3 regions of the Paenibacillus shenyangensis genome follow, and region 3 is predicted to be linked to each of the others. Evidence: riboswitches for the same ligand, from Rfam matches in the RefSeq annotation. Region 3 holds a riboswitch; each other region holds the start of a gene.
The links. A riboswitch is a leader RNA that binds a small molecule or an ion and turns the genes downstream of it on or off. The one in region 3 is predicted to bind thiamine pyrophosphate.

Region 1 (11,011 bases), on a different contig from region 3:
GATAACTCAAGTCCATTTGTACTATCCTGAAAAGAAGGATATTCTACTGCCTTTCTTCTAAAAAAGAACACAAAAAAAGCCGCCGGAGATCATCCGGCAGCTTGCTTATAACGAAATAAAATCAGTTCAACAATCTGTTATTATCCTGTAACGGCTTCGCCTCGTGCAGACTCGGTTTTGCGGGATTGGGAGTCTTTGCGGATCTGCTTGCTTCGCAGCTGTCCACAGGCTGCGTCGATATCCGTACCATGCTCCATACGGATGGTACAGTTAATGCCATTCTTTTTAAGAATATCGTAGAAGGCCAGGATGTCCTCCTGTTTGCTGCGCTGGTACTGGCTGTGTTCATCAACCGGGTTGTAAGGGATCAGATTGACACTGGTTACCTGCTTCTTGTCAGCCAGCAGTTCAGCCAGTTCCTGAGCCTGTTCCTTCTGGTCATTCACACCCTGCAGCAGAATATACTCCATCATGATCCGGCGATTGCTCTTCTCCAGATAGTAATCGACAGCATCCATCAGTTGCTCCAGCGGATAGGCACGGTTGATTTTCATAATGCGTGTACGCAGTTCATTGTTCGGTGCATGCAGGGACAACGCCAGATTCACCAGCAGATCGCTATCGGCGAATTCACGGATTTTGTCCGGCAGACCGCTTGTAGAGACGGTAATACGTTTTGGTGCGATCACGAGACCTTTTTGGTCTTTGACAATATTAATAAAGTCTACCATGTTATCAAAGTTATCGAATGGCTCGCCGATGCCCATTACGACGATATGCGTCACCAGCTGATCCTGTCCGGCAGCATCCAGATGGAACTGTACTTTCATGATCTGCTCGACGATCTCGCCGGCAGTCAGATCACGGCTCTTCTTGATCAGACCGCTGGCGCAGAAGCTGCAGCCAATATTACAGCCAACCTGGGTCGTTACGCAGACCGACTGGCCGTATTTCTGGCGCATCAATACTGTCTCGATCAGATTGCCGTCCTGCAGACGGAGCAGGAACTTCACGGTGCCATCTGCCGACTCTTGCTTGACGAATTCTTCCAAAGTCTGAATCGCAAAATTCTCTTCCAGCAGCGTACGGCATTCCGGACGCACATCGGTCATTTCTTCAAATGTCGTCACCCGCTGGCGATACAGATAGTTCCATACCTGCAGCGCACGCGAGCGCTTGTGTCCATGTTCTTCCAGCCATGTGCCCAATTGTTCTAAAGTAAATCCATATATGGATGGTTTATTCATTGGTTACCCTCTTTTCCTATACCCTGTTCTGTCATTCTGTGCCTATGGAGAACCGATGGTATATACCTGATCCGGTCAAATTGTATATGCGACTACGTTATATGCCAGTGTGATTCTATCCCCAGCTTGTCTTCTGTTGAAGCTGAAGCTTCATTCACACATCCTGTACACTATAAAATGCAGTACAGGCCCAGCCAACTGTCAGCCAGACCCATACTGCTCATGCCTCCTATTGTCCCAAAATTCACACGTGAAAACAATAGAAAATACACAGTTATTACAGCAAATTTGATAAATTTGCATTTACCGTTGCCAAAATTCACTCTTTCGCTTTACCAGAGAAAAGTGTATAGTAGGATACTGTCATGATATTTATATGACTGTAAACGTCAGCTATCGCTAAAATCCGCCTCTACTTATGGAGCAGATTCATGAACTGACGCTGAATCATCACATCCTAATGATGCAGCCTGCTGTATGTCTGATTAATGGTCATCCAGCAAGCTCTCTATACGTTCTGTCAATGGAAGGAGTCTTCACTGTGAGTAACAATAAAGTTGGCTTCTGGATTCTGACCGCCCTCGTCGTGGGCAATATGGTCGGTTCCGGAATATTCATGCTTCCCCGTTCGCTGGCGGAAGTATCCAGCCCGGCAGGCTCGGTGCTGGCCTGGGCAATAACCGGATTCGGCGTACTGATGCTGGCACTCGTCTTCGGTAATCTGGCACTGCGCAAGCCGGAACTAAACGGCGGACCGCAAATTTATGCCAAAGAGCTGTTCCCCAACAATCCGGTATTGTCGGTATTGTCGGGATTCATGTCCTCCTGGGGCTACTGGGTCGGTAATGTGGCCGGATTCGTCGCGGTCATTACGACATTCTCCAGCTATCTGTCTACCTTTATCCCGGCCATGAAAAGCAGCGCAGTCTGGTTCAGCATCGGAACGCTGGATATCAAGACAGGCAATGCGCTGAACTTTATCGTCTGCTCGCTGCTGCTGTGGGCGACTCATGCCCTGGCACTGCGCGGGATCGAAGGTGCCGGTAAAATGAACCTGATCGCTACGGCGACCAAGGTAATCGGCTTTATGCTGTTTATTATTATCGCCCTGTTCGCTTTTCAGGAAGCGAATATTGGCCCCTTCGCTGCACCGCATGTCACTGAAGACGGTCAGACCATGGGACTGCTGTCACAGGTGAACAGCGCAGCGGTCGTTACACTATGGGCCTTTATCGGGGTCGAGTCGGCGATGGTATTCGCTGCCCGTGCCCGTCGCAAGCAGGATGTGAAGCGCGCGACAATCGTCGGTCTGTTGATGGCACTCGTGCTGTACGTGGGAATCAGTATTCTGACCATGGGACTGCTGCCGGGTGAGAAGCTAATCCACTCGCAGAATCCACTGGTTGACGCAATGACGGCTGTGCTGGGTCCGATCGGGGGCTATCTGCTCGCTGCACTGGGACTCGTGAGCCTGATCGGTTCCACTATCGGCTGGGTACTGCTCAGTGCCGAAGTGCCGTATGAAGCTGCCAAGCAGGGCGTGTTCCTCCGCCCTTTCCGTAGTGTGAACAGTAAGGGAATGCCCAAGCTGTCCCTCTGGATCTCCAATGCGCTTGGACAGCTGCTGATCTTCTCCACGATCTCCGGGTCGATTTCGCAGGCCTTTGACTTTATTATCGCGATTGCGACGCTGGCGTATCTGGTGCCTTATCTGATCTCGGCATTGTATCAGCTGCGTCTGGTCATTACCGGGGATGGATACCGTGCAGGTGAACGTCGCTACGGGGATGGATTGATCGCTGTACTGGCAACCATCTATTCGGTATGGGTGATCTATGCGGGTACCGCCGACTGGAGAACGTTCTGGTTCGGCGTGCTGATGATCGCGAGCGGGATTGTTTTCTACCCGCTACTGCTGCGTCAGCTGCGAAGCAAAGCATAGACAGTAGATGCAACTATATAAGATAGCGATCTATGGGTAAGCCACTTACGACTTTATACAAAAAGATAGCCATAGCCGCTCTTCGTCCATTTCGATCATGGATAGGATGATTGTTCTGGCTATCATCTCAAATATTGGAATAATCACAGACCTTCTGTCCAGCAGCGAACTATCGCTCGGTGGACAGAAGGTTTTTTTGATATGTTCTCGTCTTGAAACCGGCTCCGGATACGTTTAATCTGTAACAAAACAAGGCTGTATCCAAAGGAGGCCTTCGCTCTGAATCAGGATCAATCCAATCTCCAATGGCCCATGAAGTCGGAAGTCAAAGATTGTTCGCTTCAGCAAATTAATTTCACCCGGACCCATCTGAACCATCCCATTTTCACGAATGTTGTCTTCGAGAATTGTCTATTCGATCGTACGATCCTGGACGATGCCCGCTTTTACGGATGCGATTTTATTGATTGTACCTTTAGAAAAGTAAAGTTCGAATCCTCCACGATTGGCGCCCAGAGCGGTGCCTACCGAAACTGTATATTCGAGCGATGCAAATTCGGACAGGCTTCTTTTTATAATCCCGAATTCGTCGGCTGCCTGTTTGAGCAGTGCCGCTGGAATGGCGCCGATCTGAACGCCAGCTTTTTCGAGAACTGCCGGTTTACAGGGAAGCTGGATGATGTGAGATTTCGCGGACGGTACGAGAGCGACCTATACCCGAATGCCAGACCAAATCCGATGAGGAACGTCGATTTCTCCAAGGCACAGCTGGGCAAATACGTTGATTTTACCGATTGCGATCTATCATCGGCGATTCCACCGACAGGACGAACGTTTGCAGCAATCCGGCAGAATGCGATGAAAGGGGAGGAATAATTATTTATGTATACCAATGAACTGGATTATTTATTGAACAAAGCCTATACGGCCTGCAGTGATTCTGGAATCATACCTGAGTCCCGAGAAAAATTGGCAGCCTTCCAGCAGCAGCACAAAATGATTTTTCCTGAAGAGTATCGCCAGCTGCTGGAACATTTCGGCTCGCTGCGCTTTATGGAGCCAGAAATCTATGGACTAAACGAACTGGAATGGGCCTATCCTCGTGGTATGGACTTAATCGCCGAATATCGCAAACAACAGGCACTCCCACCGAAAATAGAATTGCTGCCCATCGGTAGTTTCGGTGATGGCGATCTGCTGGTACTGCAGCCAGGTGGCGTAGTGTACCGACTTTATCACGATGGGTACGACGATTCACCACTGGAATGGATCGCAAAGGATTTACCTTCACTTTTGACTATGCTGTGCGAATGGGCCCTGGAAGCGCAGCAAAAGATAATGGAAAGCTAGCTCCCTGCGCAGCGAATAATAAAGATTGCCCGATATTAAGCAAACAGGGAACATTAGTCATTCCTTGTCTAAAGCAGTAATACGCTTTGATCATCAGATGATATAGACCAGAATACCAAAAAAGCCAGCTCTCTTTCTTATTTCAAGAGGCTGGCTTTTGGTATTCTGGTCTATAGTCCTTACGTAATTATTAACTCACTGTCCCTGTCTGCGCCGCATAATTGCGATGGATCATACCTGAGGCAGGTTGCATTCCCTGCTTTCTGTAATAGGGCTGCAGCTCCTGATCGCACATTAAATCGATCATATAAATACCGTCCAGTTCCGCCATCATCCGGCGGATCAGCTCGCTACCGATCCCTTGGTTCTGATATTCAGGCAGTACTTCCAGCAGCGGGATATAAGCGGATAGTACTCCGTCGCTGATCGCAGTAATAAAGCCCACTACCTGCTGAATCTGCTCATCTATTGCCAGTACGATCCGGTAGCTATTCTCCAGCAGCTTCAGATGTGTCTCCTCATTCGGATGGCTCAGCCAGTCGACAAAAAAACCTTTTAGCATATGCGCCTGAATTTCTTTGCTATCTGTTACATACTTCAATAGTATCTCTCCTTATCATGTATTGCGCACAAGAAGAGTCCAACTCAATAGTAAAGCAGCATCCTTTTCACCTCATATGTATATAGATACTTGTTGGAACTACACTACCATTAAGTATTCACGTCAAAAGATCAAATTCCTTTTTTTGGAATAAAATCAAAGTCTAAAAAATAGCCTGAAACGAGAAGACGACACCCAGAAAATTGCTAACACTACCTCGGTTAGTGAACAAGATAATGTTATAAGCTTTTCTCCTGTTCCTGGCGTAACTTTTCCAAATAAAAAAGAAATCTTAAGCGATGGAAATATAAGATATCCAAGTGAAATACATTCCCAAGCTGGAAATCACTATACCTGTACAATAAATAAAGCCAACAGAGAAAGAATAGCTTTCTTCTCTGTTGGCTTTATTATCTATAAAGAATGATCACATAAATCCCAGCATCCAGATCATACCTCCAGCGACAATCAGCAATCCTGCGGCATACAGCCAGTCTTTCCCCGCCATCACCGGCGTCAAATAATACGTCCGATCCCGCGTTCCAGTGAATCCTCTTGCCTCCATCGCCACCGCGATGCGCTCGGACTTGCGAATTCCCTGGGTAAACAGCGGCAGTGCATAGCGGGCAAAGGCTTTCCAGCTGTTCTTTTGCTTGTAGCCACGGATCTTGTGGGCGGCTTTCATCTGCTGCAGTTCACTCTGGAACAAAGGGATAAAGCGAAACCCTGCCAGCATGCCATACGCCCATTTGGGAGACAAACGCAGCTGATGGATCAGGCTCATCATAAGTGCGGTCAGATCGGTCGTCGAGGTGAATAGCAGTCCATACGTGACGAACCCCAGCATCCGCAGTCCGATCGTCAGTCCATTATTCAGACTCTCCTCGGTAATACGGAACCAGGCCCACTGCCAGATGACATGTTCACCTTTACCAAAGGCAGCCAGCATCCAGAAGATCAGTACAAAAAACAACGTATACGGCAGCAGCCGCTTCAGTAGATACCCGAGCCGCCAGCCTCCAAGTACAATGCCTGTCACGACAGCGAGCAGCCAGAGGCACAGTGTAATGACCGGATCGGAGACAGCCATCAACATGAACATGACGCATAGATGGGCGAGCAGCTTGCAGGATGGATTCACACCAGCGAGCCAGGAACCGTTACTGTTCATATCACATTCCGCTCCTTTCGCTGATGGATCAGTTGGTAGGGCAGCGGAGCAATAATCGAGCTGTCCTGCAGCATACTCTCGTTACTGAACAGCTGATAAGGAGGACCATTGTAAGCCACCTCTCCGCGCTGCAGCAGAATAATCCGATCCGCATATTGATCCACCAGTTCCATATCGTGAGTCACCATAATGATCGTCGTTCCCTGCTGCTGCCTTTGTTGCAGGCGGCGCAGCAACTCTGCCGATGTCTTGGCATCCTGTCCAAACGTCGGCTCATCCAGCAACAGCAGCTTCTGATCGAACAGCAGCATAGTCGCCACACTGAGGCGGCGCTTCTGTCCCAGACTAAGGGTAAACGGATGCTGTTCACGGTGCTGCTCCAGCCCGAATTCACGCAGCAACTGTACCGTCTTGGCTTCCACTTCCGATTCGGACCACCCCCGCTGTCTGCCGCCAAAAGCAATCTCGTCGTAGACTGTATCGGTCACAAACTGCAGTTCCGGATTCTGAAAAACAAATCCGGCTTCGGCATACAGATCACGATCCGTCCATTTACGCAGCTCTTTGTCCTGCAGTAGAATGCGCCCGGACAATGCGGGTTCCAGACGCAGAAGACTTTTGAGCAGTGTGCTTTTGCCGCTGCCATTTTGCCCGGCGATAGCGACCCATTCGCCCGCGTAGAGGCTCAGATTCATATCCTGCATGACCGGACGCTTGCGGTAACCAATTGTAAGTCGGTCGGTCTGTACACGGACAGAGGATTGCGTGAATGACCGATCCCGTTCCATCTGTTCCCGGTATTCCCGGTGCAGCTCGGCAGCCAGTGGATGCGACGGGTCTGCCACGATATCCGACCAGCTGTAGGGAAACAGCCGGGGCAGCCAGATACCTGCCTCTTCCATCTGCTGACGATAGGCAGTGACGATATGTGCCGGCTCTCCATCTGCAATCACGCGTCCCCGATGATCCAGCAGAATCACGCGGTCCATCCATTCAATACAGCCATCCAGTACATGCTCAACAAACACCATGGTCTGATTGCTTGTAGCAGCAATATCCTGCAGCAGCCGAAATACATCCCTGCGGCTGACCGGGTCGAGCTGGGCAGTCGGTTCGTCGAAGAATAATACATCCGGCTCCAGCGCCAGTAGACAGGCGAGCGCAAGACGCTGCTTCATGCCGCCGGATAGCGTGTCGATTGGCGTATGCGGCGCGATATGCAGGCCGACCATACTCATCATCTGCTGAATGATACTGTCCATCTCTGCTCGTGGTACCTGCCGATTCTCCAGGCTAAACGCAATCTCTTCATCCACATGCAGCATACAGAACTGGGAATCCGGGTCTTGGAACATGACGCCGCAGGCTTCCTGACGGTCGATTTCTCCGGTCACTTCGGCTTCTACGTGATCCGGGATAATACCCGAGAGGACGGACAGCAGCGTGGATTTGCCACTGCCGCTTGGTCCGAGGATGAGTACCTTCTCCCCGCGCCGGATCGATACGGTGATCTGATCCAGTACTTGCACGGTCTCCTCCTGATGGTCGAAGCCTACCGACAGGTTCCTACACCCGAGATGCCATTGCATGCGATTTACCCTGTTTACGGCGTGATTTCATAATTTCATATGGATTCAGTACACCGGTACGGGCCAATGCTTCGACGATGACCTTGGCCAGCAATCCGCCCAGCACGATGCCGCTGATCACGTGAATACCCAGCGTCAGGAAGAACATCTGGGTTGTATAATAGCCGAGGCCATTCGCTACCAGATTGTAGGCAATACTGCCGACAGCTGCCAGTGCTCCGGATAGCATCAATGTGAACACGTTATATCGTTTGTAGCCAAAGATCGCAAAAGCAATCTCTGCTCCCAATCCCTGAAATACACCAACCAGCAGGGCAGACAGTCCAAAATGGCTGCCTGTCAGCATCTCGACCGCTGCGGCGGCGACTTCGGCGATCAGCGCTGCGCCAGGCTTGCGAATAATGTATGCAACGATGGGACTGGCAATAATCCAGATCCCAAACATAAATCCGGCGCCTACCGGCCCGACCAGTGCCGAGATCGGAATCCACAGCGTTGACCAGCCCAGATACAGGACGCCGCAGGCAACCGCGAGAATAACGGTCAGTACAACCTCTTTCATTTTCCAGTTCATACGGAGGTTACCTCCAGCTGTACCGGCCAATCTTCCAGCGTATAAGCCATATCCCAGAACATATATTCAAACTGGCAGCTGAGGATAAAATGCTGCTTCATCCGTTCCCGATGCGCCGGCGTCGATGCCGCAGCAATCTCATCCAGTCTTGTGCAGAACCGGCTCGTAATCGTATCGGTACGGTTGCCATAGAAATCGATCCAGTCATAGAACGGATGGGATACATCCGGTTTTACATCTTCCATCAGCCGCTTGCCAATTTCCCAGTACGTCCACGGACATGGCAGCAGTACGGCGAGAATATCGCCCAAATCACCTTCCTGCGCAGCGGTCAGCATATGGCGGATATAGTTGTGTGCAGATGGTGCTACCGGATAACCCTGCAGCTGCTCATATGGCACACCGGCGACATGACAGAAGTTATTATGCGGATGGACTTCGCTGTTCAGTACAAAGGAAATCTGCTGATTGAACATGTCCATATCCTCGCGGCTGCTGCATTTGGAGATCGCTGTTCCATAGATCCGCATAAAGGCATTCAGATATTCAAAATCCTGCTTTACATAATGAACCAGCTGTTCCGGTTTCAGATCTCCTCTGGCAATCCCCTGTACAAACGGATGGTTATAAATGGCCTCAAATACCGGATCGGCCGCCTGTCTAATCTCTGCTGAAAAACTCATACTATTATCTCTCCCTTGTCTGAAGTATTCGGAAAGAACCTCCCTGAGGAAAATGGATGCTCACAGGCTTCATATGTATCTCTGCCGCCGGATCACAGTCGCTGACGGCTGCATATCCACGCAAAAAAGCCGCTCCAAATGGAGCGGCAGAATAATGGCATAATTAGCCCTGCTCGGTCTCCACTTTCCTACGCTAGTACGAACTAGATCAGGTTCCAAGGGTCCGAGGCAATCTCGTCTCAGCCAGTAAATGGCTCCCCTAGTGGTCTTTCACAATATAAGCCTGCTGTCTCCCTATTCCTGCATAATATACCGGAACAGGGTGTGACAGAAGTCTGTTTGATTGCCTTTTACTCTACACAGCATCGATGCACCTGTCAAGGCTGCTCCTCTCCATAATAATTATCTTCTTCTCTACCAAAATGCACGGTACTCTCATTTCTGCCAGCTTGGCAGCTTGTCATAATTATCGAATGAATTGCTCAAATAACGAGTAAATGCCTGTACCAACGGGTATGTGTATTACATCGGAATAAGGAAATAAAAGGGAATTCACAGAGGTCAGATTTATTCTGGAGGGAACATCATGTCATCACATCTACCGCATGATCAGTTAAATGTTGTCATCACCGGAGCTTCCAGTGGTACCGGACGTGGACTTGCCGAGCGGCTTGCTGCCGAAGGTGCCAGCGTTGTTATTGCCGCCCGTCGTACCCATCTACTCAAGGAAATGGAGCGGCAGTATGCTCCCCAAATGATTGCTGTCACCGCCGATGTCAGCCGGGAAGAAGGTATTGCTGCCGTATTCGAGACAGCAATGTCCGAACTAGGCCGGATCGATGTATGGGTCAACAATGCCGGAGCTATTGCAATCGGTCCATTTACCGAATCACCATTAGATGCGCTAGCACAAATGACCCGGATCAATCTGCTTGGCAATATGTATGGCAGTCACTATGCGCTACGCCAGTTCAAGCAACAGGGATACGGGACGCTGATTAATGTATCTTCCTTTGCCAGCAAGGTTGCTTTTCCTTACCTGGCAGCTTACAGCGGCAGCAAATCTGCCGTCTCCGGTCTCAGCTATGCACTGAATCAGGAGATGAAGCTGGAAGGACGAAAGGATATTCATGTCTGCGCCATACATCCATGGGTAATGAATACGCCTTGGACCGATCATGCCGCCAATTACAGCGGTCACGAGATTGATATGAAGCCGCTGGATGATCCGGACGATATTATCGATGCCATGTACAGGCTGATCGACCACCCGCAAGAAAGTATTGAAGTCGGTTTCAAGGTACGAGGCACTGCCTTATCCAGCCACCTGCTGCCTCGGATGACTGAGAACATCAGCGGCCAATTCGTCCAGAATCTGATCTATGACGCGCCGCCGGCAGGGTTCACTTCAGGCAGCCTGTATGATCCCGTATTTGAAGGAAGCAGTGTGCATGGAGACGGTCATGGACATTCACGGACAGATACCGATAAATCGTAACGATATGATCGCATAAGCGATTGTCGAATGAAAGTTGGCATTTGTAGATATTCTGATCTGCATATCTCCCCCTATCCAATCTGCTGCTGCAAAGCTATGACTCCGGATAGGGCTTTATATTCTATTTTATCCCGAACAGGAGGAATACGTATGGCCAGCACAATTCCGCATGACCAGTTAACTGTCGTAATCACCGGTGCATCCAGTGGTATTGGTAAAGGGGTCGCCCAGCAGCTCGCTGCTGAAGGAGCCAATGTGGTTCTCGCCGCCCGCCGTACCGAGCTGATTGAACAAATGGCAGCCGAGATCGGTCCCAATGCTATCGCCGTCACAACCGATGTCGGCCGTGAAGAAGA
Region 2 (11,011 bases), on a different contig from region 3:
TGTTGCCTGGTGAGATGGAGGGGCATTACGGATTTATCGGCGTCGTGAACCGGATTGATATCCAGGATGGCTATATTATCGATATCGGTGGCGGTAGTACAGAGATTACCCTGTTCCAGGATCGCAAACGAGTATCTACAGTATCTTTCCCGTTTGGAGCAGTTAATATGAATGTGCGCTTTGGCAATCATGTTAACGGCAAATGGGATGACAAATCTGTCTCCGAACTGGAGTCAATGGTACTGCAGGCAGCACGTGAACATCCATGGATCAGCAGCCATCCGGGACTGCCGCTTGTGGGTCTTGGCGGTACGATCCGTGCAGTCGGTAAAATGCATCAGCGCAAGCGCAAATATTCCATGGAGCAGATTCACCAGTATACTCTTCAGCCGGAAGATACCGACTATTATTACCAGCAGCTCCCTTCCCTGACCAATGAACAGCGCAAGCGTATCGCCGGTCTCAGCAAGACGCGGAGTGATATTATTGTACCGGGTACGATTATTCTGCATACCATGTTCCGCCATATGCAGTGCGATCATTATATTATCAGCGGTACCGGTTTGCGGGACGGATTATTTTTTGAATGGGATCGCGGCAAAGAGCATGCGGTACTCGACAATGTACTGGAATACGAGATTCATGCGGCGCTTTTCCAGGAGCCATTGCCCCGGCAGCGTCATCTGCGGCAGGTAGACGAGCTGTCTGTCCGTCTCTATGAAGCACTGGGCGAAGGCCAGAGCGATGCCTGGAACCGCAAGCTGCTGCGTACAGCCGCTCTGATGCATCAGGTTGGGATGAATGTGGGCTATCACGAATATGAAGAGCACACCCGTTATCTGCTGACGACGCGCGCAGTAGCTGGCCTGGATCACCGGGAAACGGTGCTGGTCGCTTTTATCGCCATCTTCGGCAGCAAAGGAAAAATCAAAAAAAGACGCATCTCTGTCGAATATGCGGATATTCTGCATCCCAAGGACGAAGAGCGTATCCGCCGTCTTGGAGCATTGCTGCAGCTCGCGGCAGCTATGGATACGAGCGAGACACAGCCGGTCGATCGAATGACCGCTGTACGCAAAGGAAGAGACTTCGAGCTGACCATACACTGTCGCACCGAAGCCTCTATGGAATTAAACGATATTAAAGTTGCTGTGAAGGATTTGGAGAAGGAGTGGGATGTGCGGGTCCGGTTAGTGGTACATACGGTTTCCACGAACTAACATCCCATGCTCTGAACTGGCTGCGAAGCGGCGGTTTGCCATTCTTGAACAGTTCATAATTGCCGCTGGGCAGGAGTATTCTGGCTTTGACGTTATCCTCGAGGATAAGGTTCAGAATATTCAGCATGGCGGCTTTTGTGTTTTTGTCGAACAGCGGACACATCAGCTCTACCCGGCGGGTCAGGTTACGGGTCATCCAGTCTGCACTGGACAGCCACACTTCCTGCTGGCCGCCATTTTCAAAAGCATAGACGCGGGAGTGCTCCAGGTAACGGTCGACAATGCTGCGTACCCGGATGCGTTCACTCAGGCCCGGTATACCCGGACGCAGGCAGCATACACCACGTATAATCAGATCAATCTCCACACCCGCCTGGGAAGCCGCATACAGCTCGTCAATCATACGCTGGTTGGACAGGGAGTTCATTTTGGCAATGATCCGTGCTTTTCTGCCGTTACGGGCATGATCAGCTTCACGCTGGATCAGCTCGATAAATTTGTTCATCATGGTATCGGGAGCGACAGCGACAGCCTGCCAGTCATGACTTTCCGTGTAGCCGGTAATATGGTTGAATACCTCGGAAGCATCTTCTCCGATCTGCTGATTCACAGTTAGCAGACCGACATCGGTATAACTTTTGGCTGTCGAGGCATTGTAGTTGCCGGTACCGATATGGATATACCGGCGCAGCATGCTGCCTTCGCGGCGTACGACGAGAATGACCTTGGCATGGGTTTTGAGACCGACCAGACCATAGACGACATGGCAGCCCGCTTTTTCCAGCATGCGCGCCCATACGATATTGCGTTCTTCATCAAAGCGTGCCTTCAGCTCCACGACGACCGTTACCTGCTTGCCGGATTCGGCAGCCTTGGCGAGCGAGTGGATCAGGGAAGACTTGCCGCTGACCCGATACAGCGTCATCTTGATCGCCATTACATCGGGATCTTCAGCAGACTGTTCAATAAAGTCACTGATCGCATCAAACGATTCATAGGGATGATACAGCAGCACATCGCGCTCTTTGAGCACGCTGAAATAATCGGTTTCACTGCCTTCCGGGAACTCGGGAGAGTACCGCGGAATCTCCGGCGGATAACGAAGGGAATCATGTCCCTGAATCGAATCGGAAAAGGAGAGCAGGAAGCCCAGATCCAGTGGTCCATCGATCTCGAATACCGCTTCGCTAATATCGAATTCCTCCATCAGCATCTGCATGGCATAGGGATGAATATCCTTCTGGATCTCCAGACGAACCGGTGCACCGCGTCTGCGTTTGCGCAGCTGGTTCTCAATCTCTTCCATCAGATCTTCTGCCTCTTCTTCGTTAATATCCAGATCGGCATTGCGCGTCAACCGGAAAGCATTTACTGCCACCGGTTCGTAGCCGCCGAACAGAGTATGCACATGATGGCAAATTAGATCCTCGATAATAACGTACTGCTGCTTTTTGCTGTTTTGACGATGCGGCAGTGCTACCATGCGTGGCAGATTCGAAGGAATCTGTACGATGGCAAAATAGTAGCTGTCGCCGTCTTCGGCATTTTCTTGCTTATCCCCTTTGCGTTCGAGCACGACCGATACATATACATTCAGTCCGTGCACGAGCGGGAACGGACGACTCTGGTCGACCGCCATCGGAGTAAGCACCGGGTAAATCACATCGTGATAGTAAGTATCCGCAGCTTTTTGCTGGGAAGCGCTAAGATCCGTATAGCGGTTAACAGTTATACCCTGTTTGCCCATTTGACGGATCAATTCGCGGTAGGTACGGTACTGCTGGGAGACCATCTTTTCAACTTTTTTGGTCAAGCGCTTGTACAGACCTGCGGGCGTATAGCCGGTAAAGTCTTTTTTGATGTATCCGGCCTTGATCTGGTTACGGATACCTGCTGCTCTGACACTCATGAACTCGTCCAGATTACGGGATACAATACCGAGAAACTTGATTCTCTCCAACAGGGGAGTCTCTGTATCCTGGGCCTCTTCAAGCACACGGGTGTTGAATTCGATCCAGCTTAAGTCACGGTTAATATAAGACGACTGGGATTGCTGATGTCCATGTTTGTTTTCCATAATGCCTCCGGTTAATCATTTACTTCCTGTTCTAACGTACTGGTACTACCAGTATAGTGCAGAACGTGTAGGAATATTGTCGAAATCTGCAAAAATACATCATATGTAGCCAGTATAGCCTTCTTTTGTTAACGCTGTGTAAAAAGAGGTATTAAGTTTCATTCCATAAATTAGGGCCATCGATTCTGCCGATGGATCTTTTCTGGGTGCGACCAAAATTAAAGCTGCGAATGCGCACTTCATAGCCCTCTTCTTCGAGCGGCATTGTCTTCTTGAGCTCGGCTACGGTTCGGGTTGGATAGCCAGGACGGCTCAGATCGATCAGCAGCAGATCATTATGCAGCTGGTTCAGGCATTCACCAAGAGTCATACTGTCAGCCTCCTTTGCACATGGAAAATGGTCGTCAGGCATCCAGCGGACGCACAGGCGTATTCTTTCTTTATTACCCTTATCTTTTCATTTTGAGTAAAATAGCCACAAAATGCAAAAAGACCCGATTCTGCTCTTCTCCTTGTAAAAGGAGACAGGCAGGATCGGGCGATATTTGGATGATATTGAGCGAGAGAGTTTACGCATCATTTGGATTTGACTGGCGGTTCGGGAACATCCGGTAAGTTGAGCAGATGTTTGACTGTAGTTGTCGAAGTCACGTTCATTCGTGGCAGATACATCGGATCGTCACCCGGATGCACATAACCAGGACGTACCGTAAAGGCCATGCGATATCCGTTCATTTTCAGGTCATAGACCATTTTGGGATCGTATTCTCCATAAGGATAAGCAAAATAAGGCGTATTGATACCGGTTTTGGCTTTCATAATATCAATATCATGGGTGAAGCGTGTACTGTCCTTGCCGGCAGCATAGTACTCGGCACACTGTACTAGACGCTTGTAATGCAGATTGTATGTGTGACTGTGGTATTCGAATACATCGCGTGTTGCTTTCATTTCCTTGCGGGAAATCGTTGTTTTGGCTGTAGGTACGAATTTCTGTTTGTGATCCTTGAGCTTGGTGCCCACGATAAAGATCGAAGCATGGAATCCGTACTTTTTGAGTACCGGATAAGCATACACGACATTGTTCTGGTAACCATCATCAAAGGTAAGTACGACTGTCTTCTCGGGCAACTGAATCTCGCCATTGACATAGCGTTCCAGTTCCTTGAGCGTAGCGGTATGATAACCCTCATCATGCAGATATTTGATACCTTCTTCAAAGGCTTCGAGATTGATCCGCGCATTATTCGGTTCGACATTATACTTTTCCGGTACGACATAGTGATACATCAGCACCGGGATATGGCTGGCTTTGCCGGGAGGGGCGTTGTGGGTGACTTCCGAAGCGGAAGCAATATTGGCAGCTCCTTCGGGAACTTCGCCGTTCAGTGTCTCAAACAGATCATCGGTCATATCATAGGTGGCCCTGCATGTCTCATAGGAGAAAGCGGAAGCATGTGGATACTTCAGGCTCAGCACATAGAAGGTCACGACGAAGGCGATAGTAATATAGAGTAGAATGATGAATAAATTACGGATACGTCGGATTCGCATTTCGCAGGCTCCTTTTCTGTCGACTGAGTGGGCAGAATAAACTTCCCATATATAACATCGGACAAGAAGCCGTGAAATTTTATGCTACTGTCGAATCATGTAGAATGTCCTATATAACGAAAAAGCACGCCTCCACAAAACGTGAAGACGTGCTGGTTCAAGCGTTAATCATACTGTAGGGTGGATCATGATTCAGAACATGGTGTTATCATTGGGGGACTTTTCAGGGACGGGCTGGCTCAGTGTCCACATTTCGGCAATCTGGCCGTTCTCAACGCGGAAAATATGCACGACGGCATTACCACGATCATCGGCACTGTTTTGCATCTGGCTGTACACCAGAACCAGATCGCCTTCTGCAATCACATTCGTTACTATGGCAGTACTATCAGCGTGAGCGCGGAACTCGGTCAGATAATGACTGGTGAGTGCGTCACGACCATTTGCAATACCGGAACCATGCTGAATGACATTGTCACTGACTGCTTCTTTGGCAGCATCGGCATTATGGCTATTGAAGAATGCATCATAGAAGTTTTTGACGAAATTGGCATTCGCAGCCACTGTAGCACGTGGAGTATCAGCTACCACTGCTTCAGTGGAAGCAGCAGGCAGAAGATCAGCCGATTTCTCGGAGCCGCTCAGATTCGCTGCCGTCACACTCCAATGCTCGGCGATCTTGTTATCCGCGATGCGGTACATATCGACCATGGGAGCAGACGAAGCCTGGGTAGCTGTATCAGCAGAGCTGCCCGCCGGAGCAGCAGGCTCGGTAAAGACAGCAACCAGATCTCCCTGGCCGAGCATGCCGCGTACATTTACTTTGTAGTCGGCATTTTTCTGGAATAATGCTGCGTAGTATGCTGCGAATCCTTCGCGGCCGTTGGCTGCAGCCGGATGATGTTCTACATAACCTTCGGCCAGATATTGTTCTGCCTGATCCAGCTTGTGGCTGTTCAGGACATCATTATACAATCCAGTCACCAGCTTTTTGTTATTGGTGATTTTGGTTTCTTCGGCAGATGCATTTGCAGAGCTGTCCGGTTGGGCAGGCTCGGCTGTACCCGGAGTCGTACCACCAGAATTTTCGGTACTTGGGGTTGTTGATGGAGCCGGAGCATTGGACGTATTATTGCCCGAACAGGCGGATAGTACACCTAATAACATAAGACTTGAGAGTAGTACACTGGTTTTTTTCATAATAAAACTCCTTTGGTTATTCGTTAGGGATTCGGTTCATGGTGTTATCTTGATAGGTAGCAGGCTGCTTTGCTTATATTAACCAAATGATTAGCCAGCGAACGCATCGTTCACCAAAATATAGAAGCTATCGAGAGTTCATGACTGCCATTAATAACGAACAGAGGCTATTTTCGAACCGGTTGAAAAGGACTGATTCTATTATAAAAGACGTAAAGCGTAATTACGAAGTTGCGGAATATCCGTTATGTATTCATGCTGTTACTATGATTCACGGTTTAACTGATCGTTTCAGTGAAAGATATTCTTTATTTTCTATATCGAGGTTCCATATATATTCCAACAAAAAAACGGCTTTTATTGTATGACCCAATAAAAGCCGTTTTTGAAATGAATGCATATTGTTAGAAGTGGAAGGAATGATCCCGATAGAATCGAATGCATATCCGGAGCATTCCTAGCGGCGCATAAAGATAAACTTCTGTCCCAGAATTCCGATTATACAGAAAATCAGGCTGACCCACGGCGAGATAACCAGTACAGGCATCACATTGCGCAGATAGGTGCCGACGACAATGATCGCTATCATAATGACCAGATAGGATACGACCGAGCGGCCATTGATCTGCATCCGCGGACGGTCCAGATCGCTCTTCTCTGCAGGCTGATCGGCAACGCGGCGTACCAGTTCAACCAGCACAACCGCACCTGCAGCAACAAGGATCAAGGTGGAGAGACTGATCTCGCCTACAACGCCGGAGCCGCTGATATTGATTTTGAAAAACCCCATCAGTGCCTGTAGCAGGAACACCCATGTAAGCGCGACCCAGACAATCATCAGATAATACATAGGTTTGCTCATCTGCCGGGCCTCCGGCAGGTTCTCGATAAGCTGGTTTGCATAGCTGTCCGATTCTTTGCCGAACAGCTGATGTGCCGTTTTGCCTCTTTGCTGGGCTTCAAGCAGATGCTGTCCCATTTCCAGCAGCAGTTCTTCACCGGATTCGCGGCGGATGCGTGCATCCCGCACATGTACAATTACATCATCATAGTAGCTCAGGTTATCCTGTTTAAGCTGATCACGAATCGAATTAATGTCCTTTACCAAATGACGTACAGTACTCATAATCGTTCCTCCAATCGTAATAAATTGTAACTGAATATATTCCTATTTATACCGGCTTCGTATAGTACCGGAGATCGGTCTGGAATCTATTATTCTGCCACACTTTTGCTCCATTGACAATTGAATTACCGGGATGCTAATATATTGTTAATTTAATCCTTATTAAACTTATCGGAATTATTTAAATTGAGATATTCACCTTATAAAAATAGGAGTTTGCTGATTATATACACAGCTATCGTAGGGGGGAATCAGTATGGAAAGGAATATCATTATTCGTCATCAGGAACTGGAGCTAACAGCCAGTATTCACTATCCGTCGCAGGATCGCCATGCCGATGGACAGGGAAAAGGCAAAGATCGCACACCACTGATCGTCATTTGCCATGGATTTGTTGGCAGCCGGATTGGCGTGGATCGTCTGTTTGTTAACAGTGCACGTGAACTCGCGGCTGAAGGGTATATGGTCGTTCGTTTTGATTATGCGGGCTGTGGGGAGAGCAGTGGTCTGTATGGCCAACAGGGACTGGATTCCATGGTGGCTCAGACACGCAGTGTACTGGATTATGTGATGAACTGCAGCGATATCGATCCAACGCGGGTGACACTGATCGGGCACAGTCTCGGCGGCGCGGTCGCGATCCTGACGGCGGTGCGCGATCACCGGGTCAAGCATCTGGTTCTCTGGTCGGCGGTCGGGCATCCTTTTAATGATATTGTTAAAATTGTAGGTCGTGAGACGTATGATCAGGCTGTCATCGAAGGAGAAGCGGATTATCTGGGTTACTGCTTTAAGCCGGTCTACTTTGAGTCACTGGGGAATTACCAGCCATTTATCGAAGCGCGGCAGTTTAGCGGGGATGTGCTGGTGATCCATGGCACCGGCGATGATGTGATTCCGGTGGATTATGCTTTTTTGTATCAGCAGGAATTCTGGAGTCGGCAGGAAGGTCGCTGTGACAAGCAGATTATTTTCCAGGCGAATCATACGTATTCGTCAGGACCGCATCGCCGCGAGCTGCTTCGTTATACCCGGGAATGGCTGGCCGGACGCGAAGCCGCACAGACACAGTGGCAGCACTGGATGATCTGAATGATTGGGTTCCTGAATAGATCCGTGTGATCATGCTGCGGACGGCTACTTCATGGATTTGACAGTCAAGGGATATCCTTATAAGATCGTAACTATAAGAGGACAGTGGATACAGCTGTAGCGTTATCGCCGACAGATGATTCTCTGTTGCTCATCATATTGTTTGGAATTCACTAGGGGAGCCGCAGAGGCTGAGACGGATCATCATCCGGACCCTTGGAACCTGATCTGGGTTATACCAGCGGAGGGAAGTGGACGCGGATATTCACTCATGCCCCATGGGGCACTATACGCCTGAATGAATGACACGACCCATTGATCTCCTGCTGGAGGTGAATGGGTCTTTTTTGTATATGTATTTTGCAGTTCAAAACTAAAGGAGGAAAAAGAGATGTCATTTTTGCAAAAGGTACGTCAACAGAATCCGCTTGTGCACAATATTACCAATGTGGTGGTGACCAATTTTACGGCAAATGGTCTGCTGGCACTGGGTGCATCGCCGTTTATGGCGTATGCCCATGAAGAGGTGGCTGATGTAGCAGCGATGGCGGGAGCTGTCATGCTGAATATGGGTACGCTGGATGAATATACACTGCAGTCGATTATGCTGGCTGGACAATCGGCCAACCGGGCGGGAGTACCTGTTGTATTTGATCCGGTAGGGGCCGGAGCGACTGCCTATCGTACAAAGGCTGCCCGGCAGGTGACCGAACAGATGCAGGTCGATATTTTGCGCAGCAATATTGCAGAGCTGGCTCATGTTGCCGGAGCAGAGTGGAATATTCGGGGCGTGGATGCTGGAGCAGGCGAAGGGGATCGGGTGAAGCTGGCGCAGCAATCTGCCCGGCAATTGGGAACGCTGGTCGTGGTAACCGGCCAGCAAGATATCGTGACCGATGGACAGACGACCTTGATCATAAGTAATGGGCATGAACTGCTGACACGCGTCACCGGTGCAGGCTGCTTGCTCAGCTCGGTGGTAGCAGCATTTGCGGCAGTGAGTGGAGGCAGGGAATACTGGTTACCTGCTGCAGCCGAAGCATTGGCCTTTTACGGAGCAGCAGCAGAGATTGCGGCTAAACTTACTGCGGGACAGGGAACAGGCAGCTTCCAGGTGGAACTGATCAACCAACTTTCCCTGCTAACCCCGGAAGAGCTGCAGAAGCTGGCACGAATCGAACGTTTGTAAGAATCGATCCCATGCATAAACAGTCATACCGTGCATTCCATATTTCGATCTATATATCCCTATCCAAAGGAGAGAGCAGCGATGAATATTCATCAGGCATTAACGATTGCAGGTTCGGACAGTGGGGGCGGTGCAGGCATACAGGCGGATCTAAAAACATTTCAGGAACTGGGTGTGTACGGCATGTCCGTGATCACAGCGGTAACCGCGCAGAATACGGCGGGCGTACAGGGCGTATATCCTGTCGAGATGGAAGGCGTAATCCAGCAGCTGAATTCGATCGGAGAGGATCTTGCACCGGATGCAGTCAAGACAGGCATGCTGTTCAGTGCAGATATTATCCGCGAAGTAGCACAGGCTGTACGCCGGCATGGCTGGCGACAGCTCGTAATTGACCCGGTCATGGTAGCCAAAGGAGGATCGGTACTGCTTCAGCAGCAGGCTGTACGAGCACTGATCGATGAGCTGCTGCCACTGGCAGCGATTATTACGCCGAATGTGCCGGAAGCTGAATTGTTGACCGGTATGACTATCCATACACTGGCTGAACGCGAAGAGGCTGCTAGGCAGCTGGTCCAGATGGGCGCACGCTATGCAGTCGTCAAAGGAGGACATGATCTGTCCACCAATCAGGCCGTGGATGTGCTGTACGATGGAGAGCAGTTCCATTATACAGAGAGTCCCCGTATCGACACGCCGCATACACACGGGACGGGATGCACCTATTCGGCAGCAATTACCGCCGAGCTGGCACGCGGCAGTGATATGCTGTCTGCAGTACGCACCGCCAAAGCATTTGTCCAGGCTGCAATAGCAGACGGACTGGGGATCGGCTCGGTACATGGGCCGACCAATCATTTTGCCTATCGGCGCAAAGGAGCTGTATTATGAAGCCTTCCGGAGAACATACCGAACCGAATGCCGGGCAGTCGGCAGAATATACCGTACAATCAGAGGAGCAGAATCGTATCCCTGCGCATGGCACCGAAGCGCGCAGCAGCTGGATTCGCGGAAGGCTGCCGGTATATCTGGTGATGGGTAGCATCAACTGTACCCGTTCACCGGAACAGGTGCTCACAGAAGCAATTGCGGGAGGAACGACTCTTTTTCAATATCGGGAAAAAGAGAACGGGGCACTGACTGGCAGCGATTCCCTGGAACTGGCTCGGAGGCTGCAAAGGATATGCAGAGCGCACGGCGTTCCTTTTATAGTCAATGACGATCTGGAGCTGGCACTGCTGCTGGATGCGGATGGCGTGCATATTGGTCAGGATGATGCGCCTGCTGTACTGATCTGGCAGCAGCTGGGGCCGGACAAGATTGTTGGCGTGTCTGCCCATTCCCTGGCCGAAGCACAGCAGGCGATTGCAGATGGAGCAGATTATCTGGGTATCGGACCTGTCTATCCAACCCGTTCCAAAGCTGATGCCGAGCCGGTAAAGGGAACTGCGATTATTGAACAGATCCGTGCAGCGGGGATAAACATACCTCTTGTTGGCATCGGGGGGATTCATGTTCATAATGCATTACCTGTGCTGCAGGCCGGAGCAGA
Region 3 (11,011 bases):
GCTCCTGTCCGGCTGATTGATTCAGCCTGTTTTGCCATACCGCGATAGGGATGATAGATACGTATCATAGATGGGCAGTGATGATCTGTATCGTATCCCCTTGACGAATAATACCTTCCCGCTCGACCGAGCAGACAATGCCGCGGCGCTTTTTGGCAGCAGGCATGAATCGGGAAGCAATTCCCGGCTGTTCAAGGATACTTTCTATCATTTTGGCAGGCTTGCGGCAGGGTTCATTTTCCCCTTCACAAATCAGTCCGGTTCCATCCGGAAATAACAGCCTTGCTCCCGCAGGCAGCAGAGTCAGCTGCTCCAGTCCACGTATAATCAGATTGGCACCGAGCCATTCCGGCCGTATCTCCGTCAGCTTCATGTGCTGCGCAATCTCCAGACATTCCTCGTAGGAAACGATACTGATCTGACGGCGATTTGCAATCATCGTTCCGCGCTTGTATATTTTCTGGCGGGCATCCGCGCGGCGCAGCAGTCCATAATGTCGATCACCGGGGATTCCTGCCAGTTCGACCGCAATCTCCGGCACTTCGCGCGTAACAAAGCTGCCTTTTGTATCTGCAATATATACACTCTCTACCGTAATCGGCTGGGTAGGTGGAATCGATGGAATTGTTGGGTCCAGTTGGCTCATGGAATGTCTCCTTTGATCATGACAAGAATAGTCAGCTTATCGCTTATTCGATTATGACATACCCGGCAGAGCATTCACCAGACACAACCTTTTTCTGCCGTCCCTAAATTGCATAGACAGCATAATAATCCTTCTTGCATCGAACTGTATATGAATATTCCATGCGCATGATTATACAAGGTGAAGAATTCCCTTATATGCTTCTATTCTGCATCTTCTCCTGTTACACAGTTGGACAAGTTACAGTATTCTTTTCCTTACGAATAGCAAAAAGACCCACCAATCAGCGGGCCTCTCAGGAAAATATCGTACTATGGATAATCAAATTGCCTTGCCAGCACCGCATGATACCTCAATTCAGAAGTGTAGGATATCTACAGAATCTCCTGGAACATACGGATAACTTCCTCACGCTCCGGTTGATATGGATTACCAGGCGCACAGGCATCCTTCATCGCATTGTCTGCCAGCCGATCCAGATCCACTTCATTGACTCCCAGCTCCTGCAGTCGTGCCGGAATACCAACTTCTGCTGCCAGCAGACGGATCGCTTCGATCAGTTCTTCTGCACACTGCTGATCGGATTTGCCATCTACCGTAATGCCTGCAGCCCGTGCAATCGCACGGAATTTGGATGGGTCATGCTTGGCGTTCTCACTCTCTACAATCGGCAACAGCATCGCATTGCAGACACCATGCGGCAGATCGTAGATTCCTCCCAGCTGATGAGCCATCGCATGCACATAACCCAGACCGGCATTGTTAAAGGCAAGTCCCGCCAAAAACATCACATAGGTCATTTGCTCACGGGCTTCGATATCATGACCATTACGGACAGCCCGGGGCAGATAATTGAAAATGATCTCTACTGCTGCCAGTGCCGTCGCATCTGTCACAGTAAATGCTCCGGGTGTCACTATCGCTTCGATCGCATGGGTCAGTGCATCCATGCCGGTCGCAGCAGTTAGTGCTGCAGGTTTGTCGATCATCAGCTCGGGATCGTTGACCGAGATCGTTACCAGACTGTTTTTGTCGACCATGACCATTTTGACCCCGCGCTCTTCATTCGTAATGACATAGTTAATTGTATATTCACTCGATGTACCTGCTGTTGTATTAATCGCCACAATCGGTACAGAGGCGTTTTTGGTTTTGCCTACTCCTTCATAGCTGCGCAAATCCCCACCATTTGTCACATATAGACCAATGCCTTTGGCCGCATCCTGGGGAGAGCCGCCGCCGACCGAAATAATAAACTCGCATTTATTCTCGTTATATACATTTACTCCATCATACACGTTGGCTATTGTAGGATTGGGTTTGACGTCATCGTATACTTTATAGCTCATGCCGGCATTCTCCAGAATGGTCAACACTTTGCACAGTGTTCCATTGTGACTGAGAAATTTATCGGTAACTACCAAGGCTTTGGAGAATCCCAGCTCTTCAATACATGCACCGGCATCCTGCAAGCAACCCTGACCCATCAGATTTATACTCGGTACATACACAATATGCGTACTCATAACGTTTCCTCCTCAAGGATGGAAAATGGTTTGTTTACGTCTGTTTTTGATTGTATTTCTTTACTTATACATCATATCATGAGACGAATATTTCTTTTGTGAATATAATCACAATATAATGCGATGAACTAAGCTAGCACTTTTATGATCATTTCCAGAGTTCTAGTGTTCTCTATTCTATATTTTAGCAACGTTCCATTATTTTCCACGTATGCATTTTGAAAAGACTTTTCGCCTTTTATGTCACACTACTATTTCAGGGAGGAAACGGAATGAATACCCCGGTAAAATCATCCAGTACTGCATGGTCACGCAATGAATGGGCTGAGGCTGCACTTCATCTGATACTTTCGTTCCCCGGCATGGCGTATCGGGCTTGTGTATGCATACTCGCATGCATATTTGGCAGCTAATCCTCTGCAGACGATTCGAATAGGGATCGATATGCCAATATCACCAAACAAAGATCCGATACCTGAATCGATAGGCATCGGATCTTTGTTTGATATGCAGAACTATTCTGATTATTCTATTTTTCAGGAAAAATTATGTTTGATCTGCTGCATTCTCGCCGAGGATCTACGGCGGTATACAATCGTAAGCAAAATAGCCAGACCGATAAATCCATACGATACTACACTGGAAAATGCCAGAACGGTCGCTGTACTAAGTTCGGCGATCATGACTATTTTCGTCACTGCTTCCAGTACCAGAATGATTCCCCACATCAGCGTCATATTGCGCATCACATTTCGGAAATAAGGATACTTCCAGTTCTCTTCCCCATTTACAGTAGGTGTAAACCGGCTCACCATATGGTAGATCAGCGGTCTTTGCATTAATAATGATCCCAGGAATAATGCTCCGACCCCTGCTGTAATAAAGGACTCACGCATCAACAGTAGCTTCTCGCTGCCTCCGAGCAGCACCATAACCAGCGAGAGGACAAAGGTAAAGAGCATAATGCCTCCGAATACATCCAGATTCCGATGCCGATACAGATGAATCAGATTGTCCAGCAAAGGTACCACTGTCGCAATCGATAATGCTGTCAGGCTGCTCATATGCGGTTTGAGCAAAATATAGATCAGCCATGGAATCAATCCGTTAATAATCAATGTCATAATAATATATTTTCGCCCAGGCAGTACGGACATAAACACATCTCCTCCAGATCCATTGAATTGCACAAACTATGTATACACGGATTATATATTTAAATTTATGCATATTCATCCCACTTTAAGCTTAGATCATCTACGTCTATAGACCGAAATAATCAGGAATTTATCTGTTTATCCTCCTGCACACAATCATATATACGAACTTTTCCTCAAAATAACAAAAGTTGACAATTACATCCAGATCAACTTATAGTGTTAACTGTATCCACTAGGGGCGCCTGTACGGGCTGAGATAAAGCATCTGCTTTGGTCCCTTTGAACCTGATCTGGGTCATGCCAGCGTAGGAAAGTGGTTGAGACTTCGTTGATACGACGATACCGTTTCTGCCGCTTCCTGCCCGGAGGCGGCTTTGTGCTGCCCTCCGGCAGGAAGTCTGACAGAGGAATCGCCGGTCTGCACACGTACATAAATTAACAGATAGATAACAGGCACATAGCAATAGACTGTGAACAGACTATGAGCTGCGCATGCATATGAGGCATCAGATGAGCCTACTCGCTGCATACTGGATCGATTGGATACAGAACCGCTTATAGGTTCTATTGTATATGCCAGGGAGCGAGCGCATATAGTCAGCCTTTCTCTTCAGGCTCTGCCGATTCACAGGCTTGGTCATTATCCGTCTATGATTCGCCTTCTTTCTGTACTGCAGATTATCACTTCACCCCAGTCTTCTCCTCTACCTTGATGCTTTCATCCCTGTATTAGTGTGTCTCCTAGCGGATATCTACATTCGCGAGGAGGTTTTTTATTTATATGGCTATTTACCAGACACCACTACCCGGCAGCCGCAAAGTATATCTTGAGGGTTCACGGTCAGACATTCAGGTACCCGTACGCGAGATTGCTTTATCCGATAGCGAGATCCGCGGAGAGATCGTTCCCAATGCGCCGCTGCATATTTATGATTCCAGCGGTCCTTATACCGATACCCGGCGTGAAGTGAATATCCGTCAGGGTCTGGCTCCGCTTCGGCAGAACTGGATCGAGGAGCGCAGGGATACGCTACGATATGAAGGGCGTCATGTACTGCCGCAGGATAATGGATTCCAGAGCAGCGAGCGCGAAGCACGTCAGGGTGCCGAATTATTCCCGCAGGCTCATCACCAGCCGGCTGCAGCTGTCCCTGGGGGCAATGTCACCCAACTGCATTATGCACGTCGCGGCATCATTACTCCCGAGATGGAATTTATCGCCCTGCGTGAAGGCATGGAACCTGAATTTGTCCGCGCCGAAGTGGCAGCCGGGCGAGCTGTTATTCCTGCCAATATCAATCATCCCGAGAGTGAGCCGATGATTATCGGGCGGCATTTTCATGTGAAAATCAATGCCAATATCGGCAACTCCGCTGTCGCTTCATCGATCGAGGAAGAAGTGGAGAAGATGACCTGGGCGATCCGCTGGGGCGCAGACACGATCATGGATCTGTCCACCGGCAAAAATATTCATACGACCCGTGAATGGATCATTCGCAATTCGCCGGTACCTGTTGGCACCGTACCCATTTATCAGGCACTGGAGAAGGTAAACGGCCGCGCGGAAGATCTGAGCTGGGAAGTATTTCGCGATACGCTGATCGAGCAGGCCGAGCAGGGTGTAGACTACTTTACTATTCATGCCGGTGTGCTGCTGCGCTATATTCCGCTGACAGCCAATCGGGTGACCGGCATCGTCAGCCGCGGTGGTTCGATTATGGCTGCATGGTGTCTGGCCCATCATCGGGAGAATTTTCTGTATACGCATTTTGAAGAAATTTGCGAGATTATGAAGCGTTATGATATCACCTTTTCCCTCGGTGACGGACTGCGTCCGGGCTCTATCGCCGATGCCAATGATGAAGCCCAGTTCGCGGAGCTCGATACACTTGGCGAACTGACCCATATTGCGTGGAAGCATGACGTGCAGGTCATGATCGAGGGACCAGGTCATGTACCGATCCATCTGATCAAGGAAAATATGGACCGCCAGCTGGAAGTATGCGACGAGGCCCCTTTTTATACCCTGGGACCGCTGACGACGGATATTGCCCCCGGCTACGACCATATTACTTCGGCGATTGGCGCTGCGATGATTGGCTGGTATGGAACGGCCATGCTCTGCTATGTCACGCCCAAGGAACATCTCGGCCTGCCCAACCGCGAAGACGTCAAGGAAGGCGTAATTGCCTACAAAATAGCTGCCCATGCTGCCGATCTCGCCAAAGGACATCCGCAGGCACGCAAGCGAGATGATGCCCTGTCGAGAGCACGCTTTGAATTCCGTTGGCGGGATCAATTCCACCTCTCCCTCGATCCGGAACGCGCGATGAGCTACCATGACGAGACACTGCCTGCCGAAGGTGCCAAAAGCGCTCATTTCTGCTCCATGTGCGGTCCCAAGTTCTGCAGCATGAAGATTACCCAGGATATCCGCGATCAATACGGCGATGTACAGGTGGAACAAGCAATGCAGGAGAAATCACAGGAATTCAAGGCAGGCGGTAGCCGAATTTATAGTTAGAGAAACTTACCATACCAAGCCTGCGATACGTAGGAAGATGCAATATATAGAGAGAGAATAAGCAGCTCCTATACAGAGAATCAGTAATTGCTATTCCTTATAGCTCTCCATATGAATGACTCAGACATCCGGAAATGTCACTGATTACAGTGATGTTTTCGGGGTTTTCTATCTGTGTATACTGCATTTTTCTTTCTCTCCTTTCCTTATGCAAAAGAGATACGTGTTTTCTGTTTCTCTTTTCTATACAAGGCATCTTATTATGCTTGTTATCACAATCCGGTATAACACTCTTGCACAGCACCCCTGATTCCACCTTGGACTTATGGCGTATTCCCTCCTGCCGAAGCCGGAATATGCAATTTTATATTGCGTTTACAAAATAAGGATTTTAATATGACAAATCGGATATATGATCAATCTATCATATGAATACATATTAGGAGAGTGACAATCTTGAATAATTTTTCCATGAAAAAAGCGGCTCTGTCCCTGGGCGCTGCCGCTGTATTAAGCGTGCCTTTATTTTCCGGCGGTTTGACAACAGCCGATGCAGCTGCAACCACCAAAAAAGTAACGGCTCCCAAAAATGTGATCCTGTTTATCGGTGATGGCATGGGTGAAGCAAGTCGTAATGCAATCCGTTATGCGACAGTTGGCAAGAATGGCACACTGGAAATGGATAAAATGCCGGTATCCGGTCTCGTACGCACCAGTTCCAGCGACAGTCTGGTTACCGACTCTGCAGCAGCGGCAACGGCTATTGCAACCGGTGTTAAAACCTATAACGGTGCGATCGGCATGGATGCCAAGAAAAAGCCGGTTACCACTGTCATGGAACTTGCCAAAAAAGCCGGTATGTCCACAGGCGTGGTCACGACCAGCCAGGTAACGGACGCAACCGGTGCAGCTTTTGGTTCGCATGTGGAGAACCGCTCTGCACAGAGCGATATCGCCAAACAGTATATCGAGAACAGCAAAATTGATGTTCTGCTCGGTGGCGGCGAAGACTTCTGGTATCCAAAAGGAACGGCTGGTGCTCATCCGGATGCTCCTGCCGAAGATCCATCAGAAGGCAGCAAAGGTACTCAGGGCAATCTGGTAGACCGCGCTAAAAAGCTGGGTTATGACTACGTAACCGATACAGCCGAGATGAAAGCATCCAAAAGCGGCAAGCTGCTGGGTCTGTTCGCCAACGAAGAAATGTTCCAGGCACACAACGAACTGGGTAACAAATATAACCCAACTGTCTCCCTTCCGGACATGACTACCAAAGCGCTGGACGTACTGTCCAAAAACAATAAAGGCTTCTTCCTGATGGTAGAAGAAGAAGGAACGGACGAGATGGCACATGACAACGATGCTGCTCTGACAATCAAAGCCGGCCAACAGCTCGATAAAGCTGTCAAAGTTGCCAAAGACTATGCCAAAAAGCACCCTGATACCCTCGTACTCGTAACAGCTGACCACGAGACAGGCGGTATGGTTATCGAGGAAGTCGATGCGGATGATGAGTCCGGTGACGGCGAATCCAAAGAAGATGGACCGTTCACAATCGCAAACTCCAAGGATCAGTTCTATGTGGACTGGACAACAGGAGGACACAGCGCTGTAGATGTAGCGCTGACTGCAATGGGTCCGGGTGCCGAAGAATTTACCGGCAACTACCAGAACACAGCGATTCATGACAAGCTGGTCAAACTGCTGAAATTGAAATAATTCGGTACTGGATCGCTGACATCCAGCACCCTATTCTTCACATCAAAAAGCAGGCTGTCCCTTACGGGGAAACAGCCTGCTTTTTAATTTATTGGGGCGAAGTAGTGATTCCTTCTGCCACATACTGCTGTACAAAGTCAGGCTGATCCTCGCTCACCATATCCACGACGGCCTGGAACAGATTCGGTGGATACTCCGCAATCCGGTGGCACAGATACAGGTACCACTCATGACCATAGGTCAGATAGATCCGTACCGGATAGCCATGGTCCAGCAGACGACGGCTCAGCTCCGGACGAATACCATACAGCAGTTCATATTCCAGATAACCTTCTGCTTCTGATATCTGCGCTTTTGCCAGCAGTTGATCGATCAATACTTCATCATGTGTAGCTACCGATACTCGGCAGCCCTGCTGCAGTACATCTTCTACCAGTTTCATATAACGTGTATCCAGTTCCTCAGAGCGTGGCAGGGCAATCGATTCCTGCTCCTGGTAGGCACCTTTGACGATCCGTACATGGGCACCGACAGGCAGCCTGGAAGTCACATCTTCCGGTGTTCGGTGCAGATGAGCCTGCAGGGTAATCCCGATATGCTCCGGATACTGCTTCACTGCCTGGGTATAGACAGACAGAATGCGATCTGTTTTGGCGGACTCTTCCATACTGATGAATAGTTCTACTCCTCTGGGCTCAGCCTGTCTGGCCAGCTTCAGCAGATACTGAAGAGTTACGTTGGTATCCAGCAGCAATCCGATATGTGACAGGTCAAAAGATACCCGGGTGCTTCCACTCGCTTTTCCGGCTTCATCGATCAGCGCAGTTAATTCCTCCACCGCCTGCTCGCATGCTGCCGCATTGTCTGTATTTTCCCCGATATATTCGAGCGAAACGGCATAACCTTCGCTCTCCAGCTGCTTCGCTGTGATCAGTGCCTGTGAACGATGTTCCCCGGTGACATAGCGGTCGGCTGCTTTTCTCAGCAATCGGTTCATCAGCGGGTCCTGATCGATATATTCCTTGATATCCTGTCTGCGAGCGATAGATTTTAGCGCATCGGATAGCTGTTTCTCCAGCGCCTGATTGCGTATAGTTGTATTCATGATATACTCCCCTTTCCTGATCTATTCCCGAGCATACCGGAACGCCATGGATAAGGATTGTACAAAATTGCTATTAAGCTGGAATTTCTGCAATGATTGCTTTTAGCATAGAATAACCCATATGCACCGGACAGTAACCCTAGATCGACAAGCTGTACCGGCCCGGTGTTACACCGACCATACGGGTGAACAATCGTGTCAGGTGACTCTGGTCATAGAAGCCCGCTTCCAAAGCAATATCGGCGATCGGACGCTGACGGGCCAGCTCTGTTTTGGCATAATTGATCCGCAGTACATTCTGATACCGATGCGGTGGCAGATGATTCCATTGCTTGAACAGACGAATCAGATGGAAGCGGCTGATCCCCATCTCCTGTTCCAGCTGAGTGAGCGTAATTTTCTCATTAAAATGCGCATTTAGATAATCGCGAATCCGTCCTATGTATTTATGATCATGGCGATAAGAACGTTCGTGATTCATATCTCCAGGCTCTGCTCCCGTCAGTGCCTGCAGCAGTTCGATCAGTCCACTTTCTATTGTCAGCGCATTGTCCTGCTGTCGCAGCTGCTGCATGATTTGGCGAATATAATTTCTGCACATTTCATTTTTGCCATTAGACAGCAGATAGGGAATATCGATAGCTTCCATCTCTCGCTGCTCCAGTCCCTGCAACCACTCCGGCTGGATAAATAGCATCTGATACTGCCAATCCAGTCCACGATCCGGATGACATGCATGCAGCATCTGCGGCGGAAAGCTGATCACCCGCCCTTCCTCGACCAGCATGGATGTGCCATCACACCAGGCCTTCGTCTGTCCCCGTTCAATCCATCCCACTGAATATTCTTCATGAAAATGCTTGTGATAAGCCAGATCGTCCGCTGCGCATTGCTTGGCTTCGAGAAAAGGCAAATCCGGATGACGGTAAAATGTCATATCAGCCACGGTACGCACCTCCTTTGACGAATAGTATGGATAGCAAAAAGCCGCCAGTCAAGGGGTTCCCCTGACCAGCGGCCGGATTGTACGATCATTCCCATGCCTGTGGGCACTATGGATGATATTTATACGATTCTGGATAACGGTAAATGGTATTGCTTGTCTGCTCTATTCCTGCAAAGCATTCAGGATCAGACTGTTCACATAGGAGTTGAAGATCAGCCCTACATGATAGACACCAGCGATACGGATGTTGTTCGCACCATCCACAATGGACAGATAGTTGCTGACAACCTGATCATTGATGCTGTAGATGGAAGTCATATTGATACCTGCAGGTGCTGTACCTGTCGTCAGACGGTTGGCTCCACCGAGTGTGATCAGCTTATCGACTTTCTCTGCGCCGCCGTAGTTGAGAATATAGTACAGACTGTTGGCGCCGCCCATGCTGTGAGCGATAATATTAACTTTGGAGCTGCCTGTTCTGGCAAGAATATCATCCACCATACTGCGGATAGCTGGAGCATTCATAACCTGTGTACCATTTTTGCTTGGCAGATCGATAGAGTACAGCTCATTTTGCGTCCATCCCTGGCTCAGCAGGTAGCTCTTGATATACATAAAGTTGCTGGATGATCCTCCCAATCCATGCACAAAAAGAACCGGTGTGTGGGTAGTTGCGGCTGAAGCCTGTGTAGTAAATACCGGCAGGCAGAAAATAGTGGACAGCAGGGCTGCCAACATAGTGAACTTGATTGTAGTCATAAAATTACGCATATTTTTTATTGCTCCCATTCTGTATGATTTGAATAAATATGTATTATTTGCGTACTATTGATTCTTATATACACCACCAATCAATTTAGGAATAAAACGAACAAACTAAATATAAAGTAAAACTTTATATTTGTCAATTGATGTAATAAATAGGATTGTGTCCTTGATTTCACCAGATCAAGACTACCGATGACAACGAACACATATTCAATAGTAATAAAAAACCGCTGAAGAATTTGCTTCAGCGGTTTCGTATATTCATACTGTTTTGATTCATACTTACGGACGAAGATTACGAATCGTGAATTCGAACTCCAGATCCTGATCTGCCGGAATCTGGTACTCTTCATGTACCGGAGCTCCCCAGCTGTCGTCACCGCCGACACCCATTTGCTTGCCGGCTACCGTAACGACCGTATAATGAACTTCAGGCAGCTCGTAGACATGGGCTGCACTTTCCAGTTCCATCGCTGTGTACGGGGAAATATTGCATTCCACCGGCGCAGAAGCCGGAGCTGTCAGACGCAGACCATACTGCTCGTCATTCATGATATCGACCCGGCGTACTCCTGTACGATTGCCCGATTCCTGAGGAACCACATAACCCGACACAT

Region 1: linked by a shared signal. The riboswitch ahead of tenA (thiaminase II) and the one ahead of thiC (phosphomethylpyrimidine synthase ThiC) in region 3 are both predicted to bind thiamine pyrophosphate.
Region 2: linked by a shared signal. The riboswitch ahead of thiM (hydroxyethylthiazole kinase) and the one ahead of thiC (phosphomethylpyrimidine synthase ThiC) in region 3 are both predicted to bind thiamine pyrophosphate.

Annotation. Positions count from the first base shown of each region.
Region 1 covers NZ_AOIG01000014.1:84,079-95,089, reverse strand. Annotated here, with positions in the region: gene rlmN (dual-specificity RNA methyltransferase RlmN) at 141-1,247, opposite strand; gene H065_RS0112475 (amino acid permease) at 1,789-3,189, shown strand; gene H065_RS0112470 (pentapeptide repeat-containing protein) at 3,502-4,065, shown strand; gene H065_RS25875 (SMI1/KNR4 family protein) at 4,072-4,539, shown strand; gene H065_RS0112460 (GNAT family N-acetyltransferase) at 4,730-5,140, opposite strand; gene H065_RS0112455 (energy-coupling factor transporter transmembrane component T family protein) at 5,568-6,311, opposite strand; gene H065_RS0112450 (ABC transporter ATP-binding protein) at 6,308-7,900, opposite strand; gene H065_RS0112445 (ECF transporter S component) at 7,878-8,474, opposite strand; gene tenA (thiaminase II) at 8,471-9,157, opposite strand; TPP riboswitch at 9,326-9,428, opposite strand; gene H065_RS0112435 (SDR family NAD(P)-dependent oxidoreductase) at 9,744-10,655, shown strand; gene H065_RS0112430 (SDR family NAD(P)-dependent oxidoreductase) at 10,806-11,011, shown strand, end outside.
Region 2 covers NZ_AOIG01000023.1:43,040-54,050, reverse strand. Annotated here, with positions in the region: gene H065_RS0118405 (Ppx/GppA family phosphatase) at 1-1,220, shown strand, start outside; gene ppk1 (polyphosphate kinase 1) at 1,141-3,297, opposite strand; gene H065_RS0118395 (hypothetical protein) at 3,449-3,667, opposite strand; gene H065_RS0118390 (polysaccharide deacetylase family protein) at 3,874-4,851, opposite strand; gene H065_RS27145 (nuclear transport factor 2 family protein) at 5,044-6,051, opposite strand; gene H065_RS26335 (DUF1129 family protein) at 6,509-7,177, opposite strand; gene H065_RS0118375 (alpha/beta hydrolase) at 7,434-8,270, shown strand; TPP riboswitch at 8,436-8,537, shown strand; gene thiM (hydroxyethylthiazole kinase) at 8,662-9,459, shown strand; gene thiD (bifunctional hydroxymethylpyrimidine kinase/phosphomethylpyrimidine kinase) at 9,541-10,350, shown strand; gene thiE (thiamine phosphate synthase) at 10,347-11,011, shown strand, end outside.
Region 3 covers NZ_AOIG01000018.1:14,027-25,037, reverse strand. Annotated here, with positions in the region: gene H065_RS0115185 (MOSC domain-containing protein) at 65-646, opposite strand; gene H065_RS0115180 (iron-containing alcohol dehydrogenase) at 1,021-2,172, opposite strand; gene H065_RS27925 (hypothetical protein) at 2,445-2,585, shown strand; gene H065_RS0115175 (VC0807 family protein) at 2,709-3,329, opposite strand; TPP riboswitch at 3,557-3,661, shown strand; gene H065_RS28275 (hypothetical protein) at 3,628-3,861, opposite strand; gene thiC (phosphomethylpyrimidine synthase ThiC) at 4,114-5,856, shown strand; gene H065_RS0115165 (alkaline phosphatase) at 6,313-7,575, shown strand; gene H065_RS0115160 (proline dehydrogenase family protein) at 7,664-8,680, opposite strand; gene H065_RS0115155 (helix-turn-helix transcriptional regulator) at 8,820-9,617, opposite strand; gene H065_RS0115150 (esterase/lipase family protein) at 9,789-10,385, opposite strand; gene lacZ (beta-galactosidase, LacZ type) at 10,677-11,011, opposite strand, start outside.